Linked DNA regions of Azospirillum sp. TSH100. Each later gene encodes a partner of the first gene's protein in a complex. Links are inferred from orthologs where the notes say so. Each region holds a gene or a part of one and is shown in the gene's direction. Other genes may lie near its edges.

Region 1 (4,295 bases):
AGCGGGAAGAAAGCGAGCTGATCGAAAAGCTCGTCGGCATCAACCGCGTCGCCAAGGTGGTCAAGGGTGGTCGTCGCTTCGGCTTCGCCGCTCTGGTCGTCGTCGGCGACGGCAAGGGCCGCGTCGGCGTCGGTTCGGGCAAGGCCCGCGAGGTCCCGGAAGCCATCCGCAAGGCGACCGATCAGGCCAAGCGCGGCATGATCCGTGTTCCGCTGCGCGAAGGCCGCACGCTGCATCACGACACCAACGGTCACTTCGGTGCCGGCAAGGTCGTGCTGCGGGCCGCTCCGGCCGGTACCGGCATCATCGCCGGTGGTCCGATGCGCGCGATCTTCGAGGCTCTCGGCGTCGCTGACGTCGTGACCAAGTCGATCGGCACGTCGAACCCGCACAACATGATCAAGGCGACCTTCGACGCCCTGACCCAGGTCACCAGCCCGCGGTCGGTCGCGGCGCGTCGTGGTCGTCGCGTGAGCGACATCCTCGGCCGTCGTGAGGCCGGCGCCGGACAGGAGGCCTGATCATGGCGGAGAAGAAGACCGTCGTCGTGACCCAGATCGGCAGCCCGATCGGCCGCAAGCACGACCAGCGCGAAACGCTGGTCGGTCTGGGTCTCAACAAGCTGCACCGGACCCGCGAGCTGGAGGACACTCCAGCCGTGCGGGGCATGATCGCCAAGGTCGCGCACCTGGTCCGCGTCGAGAACGAGGGCTGAGATCATGACCAAGCTGAATGACCTGCGTGACAACGCCGGTGCCCGCAAGGCGCGCATGCGCGTCGGTCGCGGTATCGGTTCGGGCAAGGGCAAGACCGCTGGCCGCGGCGTGAAGGGTCAGACCTCGCGCACCGGCGTGGCGATCAACGGCTTCGAAGGCGGGCAGATGCCTCTGCACCGCCGCCTGCCGAAGCGCGGTTTCCGGAACATCTTCGCCAAGGAATACTCGGTGGTTAACCTGGGCATGGTCCAGAAGGCCATCGACCTGGGCAAGCTGAACGCCGCCGAGACCATCGATGCCGCGGCGCTCAACGCCGCCGGCGTCACCGGCAAGGTGAAGAAGGACGGTGTCCGTCTGCTGGGCAAGGGCGAGCTGACCGCGAAGGTGTCCTTCACGGTCGCCGGCGCGTCCAAGTCGGCGATCGAGGCCGTCGAGAAGGCGGGTGGCAGCGTCACGCTGACCGCTCCCGCCGCCGAAGCCGCCGAGTAAAGTTCCGCGACAAGCCCGTGCTTGCGTACGGGCTTTCGGGGCACTACAAAAAGCGAAGTCGCGAGGGGCGGCCTGCGTCATGCAGTGCCGCCCCGTTCGCGCTTACGGGACAGGGATTGGACCATGGCATCAGCGGCCGAGCAGCTTGCCGCCAACATCAATTTCGGGGCTTTCTCCAAGGCGACCGAGCTGAAAAAGCGGATTTGGTTCACCTTGGCGGCCCTGATCGTCTATCGGCTGGGCACCTACATCCCGATTCCGGGCATTGATCCGCACATCCTGCAGGACGTTTTCAAGCAGCAGGGCAGCGGCATCCTCGGCATGTTCGACATGCTGGCCGGTGGTGCGCTCCACCGCATGACCATCTTCGCGCTCAACATCATGCCGTACATCTCGGCGTCCATCATCGTGCAGTTGCTGACCGCCGTGTCGCCGCAGATGGAAGCCATGAAGAAGGAAGGCGAGGCGGGGCGCAAGAAACTGAACCAGTATACCCGATTCGGCACCGTCGTCCTCGCCACCGTCCAGGCTTACGGCCTCGCGGTCGGGCTCGAGGCGATGCGCGGCTCCACGGGTGCGGCGGTTCTCGATCCAGGGCTGTTCTTCCGCATCGCCACGGTCATCACGCTGGTCGGCGGCACCATGTTCCTGATGTGGCTGGGCGAGCAGATCACCGCGCGCGGCATCGGCAACGGCACCTCGCTGATCATCTTCGCCGGCATCGTCGCGGAACTGCCGCGCGCGCTGGTCAACACGCTGGAACTCGGCCGGCAGGGCGCGTTGTCCACGGTCTTCATCATCCTGATGCTGGTGATGGCGGTCGGTGTGGTGTTCTTCATCGTCTTCATGGAGCGCGCCCAGCGCCGCCTGCTGGTGCAGTACCCGAAGCGTCAGGTCGGCAACCGGGTGTTCGGTGGCGAAGCGTCGCACCTGCCGCTGAAGATGAACACGGCCGGCGTCATCCCGCCGATCTTCGCGTCGTCGCTGCTGCTGCTGCCGCTGACCGCGGTCGGCTTCGCCGGCGGCGAGGGGCCGGAGTGGCTGCAGGCGGTGTCGCGCTACGTCGCGCACGGCACGCCGCTCTATATGCTGCTCTACGCCTCGCTGATCGTGTTCTTCTGCTTCTTCTACACCGCCATCGTCTTCAACCCGACGGAGACGGCCGACAACCTGCGTAAGTATGGCGGCTTCATCCCGGGCATCCGTCCGGGCAAGAACACCGCCGACCACATCGACTATGTGCTGACGCGGCTGACGGTCATCGGCTCCGCCTACCTTGTGGCGGTTTGTCTCCTCCCCGAAATCCTGATATCCCAGCACTCGGTTCCGTTTTATTTTGGCGGCACCAGCCTGCTGATCGTGGTCACCGTCACGATGGACACGGTCGCGCAGATTCATTCCCACCTGCTGGCCCACCAGTATGAGGGATTGATCAAGAAATCGAAGCTTCGGGGGAGAAAGTAATGAACCTCATACTGCTCGGTCCGCCGGGCGCCGGGAAGGGGACCCAGGCGCGCCGTCTGGAAGACACTCGTGGTCTGGTGCAGTTGTCGACCGGCGACATGCTCCGCGCCATGGTGGCGGAAGGCGGGCCGCTCGGGCAGCAGGCGAAGGAGATCATGGCCGCCGGCAAGCTGATGCCGGACGAGCTGATGGTCAGCATGATCGCCGAGCGCATTTCCAAGCCCGACGTCAAGAACGGCTTCATCCTCGACGGGTTCCCGCGCACCGTGGCCCAGGCCGAGGCGCTCGATCGGATGCTGGACGAGAAGGGCCTGAAGCTCGACCATGTGGTCGAGATGCGGGTGGTCGACGACGTGCTGGTTGAGCGCATCACCGGCCGTTACACCTGCGCCAAGTGCGGCAAGGGCTATCACGACAGCTTCGAGAAGCCGAAGGTCGAGGGCGTCTGCGATGTCTGCGGCAGCACCGAGTTCAAGCGGCGCGCCGATGACAATGCGGAGACGGTGACGACCCGTCTGGCCCAGTACCACCAGCAGACAGCGCCGATCCTGCCCTATTACCAGGGCCGCGGCGTGCTGAAGGTGGTTGACGGCATGGCCGACATCGATGAGGTGACCAAGCAGATCGAGACGATCCTCGCCAGCTGAGGACAGTCACCGATCGCAAGGTAAAGGCCGCAGTCTCCGTCGGGAGGCTGCGGCCTTCTCGTTTTGCGGACAATTCAGGGCGCGAGCGGGTCAGGCGCCGGCGCTGTCGGAGGAGGGCGTGGCGTCGGTCGCGCCTTCCGTCCCGCCATTCGTCCCGCCGGCGGGATGCTCCGACATGGTGCGGTAGCGCGCCAGGATCCAGCCGAGATGCGCGGTGACCGCACTGGCGGCTGCATCGGGATCGCGCCGGGCGATGGCCTGATGGATGGCACGGTGGTGCTCGATCATCAGCGCCTCATGGTTTTCCATGAAGGGCTCGGTGTGCTTCATCTCGACCATGTTGCCGAGGATGTCGCGGATGGTCGACAGCAGGTGCAGATAGACCGGGCTGCCGGAAGCCTGGGCGACGGCGACGTGGAAGTCCATGTCGTCCGCCGCGCGTCCACCGTCGCGGTTGGTCTCGCTCATCGCCGCCAGGATGCGGCCGATGGTGTCGATCTGCTCCTGCGTGGCCCGCTCTGCTGCACGCCGGGCGGCCCAGCTTTCCAGCGCCATGCGGATTTCCACGAGGTCGCAGAGGTTCTGGTGGGTGCTGCGCACCATCGCGGTGAGGGCGCCGTCCATGACGCCGGCCGAGGAGACCACGCGGGTGCCGCCGCCCTGGACGGCGGTGAGGAAGCCCTGGGTCTTCAGCTTTTGCAAGGCGGCGCGGACGGAGACGCGGCTGACATGCAGCTGCTCGGCCAGCTGGCGTTCCCCCGGCAGACGCTCGCCCGGCACCAGCTCGCCACGCGCGATGCGGTCGAGAAGCTGTTGTGCCACCCACTCCGAAATCCGCTGGGAAGAGGAGGGGACGTGAGCGCTGTCGTCGGTGCCGGGCACGGGTTGTTCCCCTTTGGTCGGAAAGCGGTTCATGGCTGATTGGTCATACCGGTAACGGTCCCGGCGGGTGCGGTCAATGGGCCACAGACACGCTGCG
Region 2 (3,923 bases), 220 kb from region 1 along the record:
CGCTCCGCGCCCGATTCCGCAGGGGATTAAGCATGGCTGAGCCGCGCGGGGCAAGGGTCCCCATTGTCCCGTGCTGCGGCAACCGCCCTATAGCTGTGCACCTGCGCAGGGGATACCAGCCCTCACCGGCGCCAGCCAACCGCCACGGCGCTTTCTGGACGCGAATTCATCAAACGGTCATGGCAGACCCCATCCAGCCGCCTGCGCAAATGCCGCAACGATGCCCCCGCCGGCCCGGTCTCGTTGACAGGGCCTTGCCATAGTCCTATGTGAGACCCGTCGATAGGCTGGCCCACATTCCGCTTTACTCCCGAGGTTTTCATGTTCGGCGCTCTCGCCCGCAAGATTTTCGGCACCGCCAACACGCGCGCGGTCAAGGCGCTGCACAAGACCGTCGCTCAGATCAACGCGCTGGAGCCGTCGGTCGCCGCGCTGTCGGACGACCAGCTGAAGGGTCGCACCGACTGGCTGCGCGAGCGGCTGGCCAAGGGCGAGACGCTGGACGACATCCTGCCGGATGCCTTCGCCACCGTGCGCGAGGCGGCCAAGCGCGTGCTGGGCCAGCGCCATTTCGACGTGCAGCTGATGGGCGGCATGGTGCTGCACAGCGGCAAGATCGCCGAGATGCGCACCGGCGAAGGCAAGACCCTGGTCGCCACGCTGGCCGTCTACCTGAACGCGCTGGAAGGCAAGGGCGTCCATGTCGTCACCGTGAACGACTACCTCGCCTCGCGCGACAGCGGCTGGATGGCGCGGGTCTACGGCTTCCTCGGGCTGTCGACCGGCTGCATCGTCCATGGGCTGGACGACGACGAGCGGCGCGCCGCCTATGCCGCCGACATCACCTACGGCACGAACAACGAGTTCGGCTTCGACTATCTGCGCGACAACATGAAGTTCCGGCTGGAGGAGCTGGTCCAGCGGCCCTTCAACTTCGCCATCGTCGACGAGGTCGACTCGATCCTGATCGACGAGGCGCGCACGCCGCTGATCATCTCCGGCCCGTCGACCGATTCGTCGGAGATGTATGTCCAGGTCGACCGGCTGATCCCGATGCTGGTTCCTGAGGATTACGAGAAGGACGAGAAGCACCGCTCCGTCAGCTTCACCGAGGCCGGTCAGGAGCATATGGAGCAGCTGCTCAGCGAAGCCGGGCTGCTGAAGTCGGGCGGTCTCTACGACATCCAGAATGTGGCGCTGGTCCACCATTCGCAGCAGGCGCTGCGCGCCCACATGCTGTTCCAGCGCGACAAGGACTACATCGTCAAGGACGACAAGGTCGTCATCATCGACGAGTTCACCGGCCGCATGATGGAAGGCCGCCGCTTCTCCGAAGGCCTGCACCAGGCGCTGGAAGCCAAGGAGAAGGTGACGATCCAGCGCGAGAACCAGACGCTGGCCTCCATCACCTTCCAGAATTATTTCCGCATCTATCCGAAGCTGGCCGGCATGACCGGCACCGCCCTGACCGAAGCGGCTGAGTTCGGCGAGATTTACGGGCTGGAAGTGGTCGACATGCCGACCAACGTCCCGGTCAAGCGCATCGACCATGACGACGAGGTCTATCGCACCGCGGCGGAGAAGTACCACGCTATGACCGACCTGATCGAGGACGCGCGCAAGCGCGGCCAGCCGGTGCTGGTCGGCACCACCTCGATCGAGAAGTCGGAACTGCTGTCGGAGCTGCTGACGAAGCGCGGCATCCCGCACAACGTCCTGAACGCCCGCCACCACGAGCAGGAAGCCTACATCGTGGCGCAGGCCGGCCGCGCCGGCGCGGTGACGGTCGCCACCAACATGGCGGGCCGCGGCACCGACATCCAGCTCGGCGGCAATCTCCAGATGCGGATCGAGGTCGAGCTGGCCGACGTTCCGGAAGGTCCGGAGCGCGACGCCCGCATTGCCCAGATCGAGGCCGAGATCGCCGAGGCGCGCGAGAAGGTCAAGCAGGCCGGCGGCCTTTACGTCATCGGCACCGAGCGGCACGAGAGCCGCCGCATCGACAACCAGCTGCGCGGCCGCTCCGGCCGCCAGGGCGATCCCGGCACCTCGAAGTTCTTCCTGTCGCTGGAAGACGACCTGATGCGCATCTTCGGGTCGGAACGGATGGACAGCATGCTCCAGCGTCTCGGCCTGAAGGAGGGCGAGGCGATCATCCATCCCTGGATCAACAAGGCGTTGGAAAAGGCGCAGCAGAAGGTCGAGGCGCACCATTTCGAGGTCCGCAAGAACCTGCTGAAGTTCGACAACGTCATGAATGACCAGCGCAAGGTCGTCTATGAGCAGCGCCACGAGGTGATGGAGAGCGAGGACATCGCGGAGGAAATCCGCGAGATGCGCCACCAGATCATCGCCAACATGGTGTCGACCGCGATTCCGGCCAACAGCTACTCCGAGCAGTGGGACATCGACGGCCTGCACGAGGCGGTCAACCGCGTGCTCGGCATGGATCTGCCGGTCCATGAGTGGGCCAAGGAAGAGGGCATCGCCGAGCCGGAGATCGAGGAGCGCGTGCGCGAGGCCGCCGACCGCAAATATGCGGACAAGGAGGAGGCCTACGGCGCCGAGACGATGCGGCATGTCGAGAAGAGCATCCTGCTCCAGATCCTGGACCAGGAATGGAAGGACCACCTCCTCCAGCTCGACCATCTGCGCCAGGGCATCAACCTGCGCGCCTACGCCCAGAAGGATCCGCTGAACGAATACAAGCGCGAGGCCTTCGAGCTGTTCGACAGCATGCTGATGGCCCTGCGCGAGCAGGTCACCACCATCCTGATGCATGTCGAAATCCGCATGGCGCCGTCGCAGGAGGAGCTGTTCGCCCGCCAGATGCAGGAGATGCACGAGGGCCGCATGGACCCGGCGCTGGCGATGGCCGCCATGGGGGCTGGCGATGGCGAAGCCCTGCCGGACGGCATGGTCCGCGCATCCACGCTCGCCGGCACGCCGGAGGACCAGCCCCTGCCGGCCGAGGTGATGGAGAACACCCCGCGCAACGCCGCCTGCCCCTGCGGGTCGGGCAAGAAGTTCAAACACTGCCACGGGCGCATGGCCTAAGGATCGGTCAGTGGGGACGCCTGCCGGCGTCCCCACCCTTGCAGTGAAACCAACCTCTTCCCGTCCCGTTTCCCATCCATCACCACGGAGAAGCGGGACGTCATGCTTGAAGAATTCAAGAAGTTCATCAGCCGCGGCAATGTCGTGGAACTGGCGGTCGGCATCATCATTGGCGCCGCCTTCACCGGGATCGTCAATTCCCTGGTCAAGGACATCCTGATGCCGCCGATCGGCTGGATCATGGGCGGCATCGACTTCTCAAACTATTTCCTCAGCCTGTCCGGCGGCCATTACGACTCGCTCCAGGCGGCCGAGGCGGCGGGGGCGGCCACCGTCAATTACGGCCGCTTCATCAACGCCTGCATCAATTTCCTGATCGTCTCGGGCGCGCTGTTCCTGATCGTCCGGCAGGTCAACCGGCTGCACATCCTGCACAGGGAAACGCCCAAGACCCCGCCGCGGCAGGAACAGCTGCTGGAGGAAATCCGCGACGCCCTGCGCGCTCAGGCCGGACACCCGCCCATCAACCGTACCCGCTGACCATTTTCCATCAACGCGGGAGCTTGTCACAGGCTCGTAAGAACCCTTCGTTGCCGCTGCGCGTCGAACGGGTTACCCTCTTGGGCAAGCTGGCGATGGCGGAGTGATGGCCTCACACGCCTGCGCTGTCCATGACCTCGGCAAGGGCCATGTCCATGTCCGCCACGCGCCGTCCCCCGACCGTCCCCGCCGGGGCGCCCCCATGAGCGCCCCGATGATCCGCACCGCGATCCGCACCGCGCGGACCGCGATCTCGCGGATGCTGACGATCCTGCTGCTGGCGCTTCTGACCGGCGATCCGGCGGCGGCGATCAACACCCCAGCGC

Evidence for each region. The genes of interacting proteins can lie anywhere in the genome.
Region 2: the proteins of secY (region 1) and secA are in contact, whole or in part, in a crystal structure (PDB 3DIN), measured with the Thermotoga maritima proteins. The link is inferred for Azospirillum sp. TSH100 from one-to-one orthologs. Residues at the interface, in WP_004081795.1 of Thermotoga maritima: Glu108, Gly109, Glu110, Glu111, Ala236, Glu237, Arg238, Arg239, Ile240, Thr241, Ile242, Gln243, Tyr244, Ala245, Arg246, Arg247, Val248, Thr249, Gly250, Arg251, Arg252, Val253, Tyr254, Gly256, Ala257, Ser258, Thr259, Tyr260, Leu261, Pro262; in WP_004082002.1 of Thermotoga maritima: Glu261, Ala262, Arg263, Lys300, Ala301, Arg302, Thr303, Ile304, Ile305, Leu323, Tyr324, Asp325, Pro326, Val329, Ser330, Tyr333, Ile336, Lys340, Phe345, Val349, Glu363, Phe364, Tyr374, Ser375, Gly376, Gly377, Glu393, Ile395, Thr482, Ser483.

What each region holds. Positions count from the first base shown.
Region 1 is NZ_CP039634.1:1,450,655-1,454,949, forward strand. The notes cover bases 536-3,498. They hold secY (preprotein translocase subunit SecY), read left to right. Parts: upstream 536-1,328; coding sequence 1,329-2,669; downstream 2,670-3,498. Other genes in these bases: rpmD (50S ribosomal protein L30), read left to right, coding at 536-715; rplO (50S ribosomal protein L15), read left to right, coding at 720-1,205; E6C72_RS06975 (adenylate kinase), read left to right, coding at 2,669-3,316; E6C72_RS06980 (FadR/GntR family transcriptional regulator), read right to left, coding at 3,407-3,498. In the rest of the region: rpsE (30S ribosomal protein S5), read left to right, coding at 1-521; more of rpmD, read left to right, coding at 524-535; more of E6C72_RS06980, read right to left, coding at 3,499-4,198. UniProt on the Escherichia coli protein: The central subunit of the protein translocation channel SecYEG. Consists of two halves formed by TMs 1-5 and 6-10.
Region 2 is NZ_CP039634.1:1,233,317-1,237,239, reverse strand. The notes cover bases 1-3,257. They hold secA (preprotein translocase subunit SecA), read left to right. Parts: upstream 1-321; coding sequence 322-3,057; downstream 3,058-3,257. Other genes in these bases: mscL (large conductance mechanosensitive channel protein MscL), read left to right, coding at 3,160-3,257. In the rest of the region: more of mscL, read left to right, coding at 3,258-3,597; E6C72_RS05850 (EAL domain-containing protein), read left to right, coding at 3,704-3,923. UniProt on the Escherichia coli protein: Required for protein export, interacts with the SecYEG preprotein conducting channel.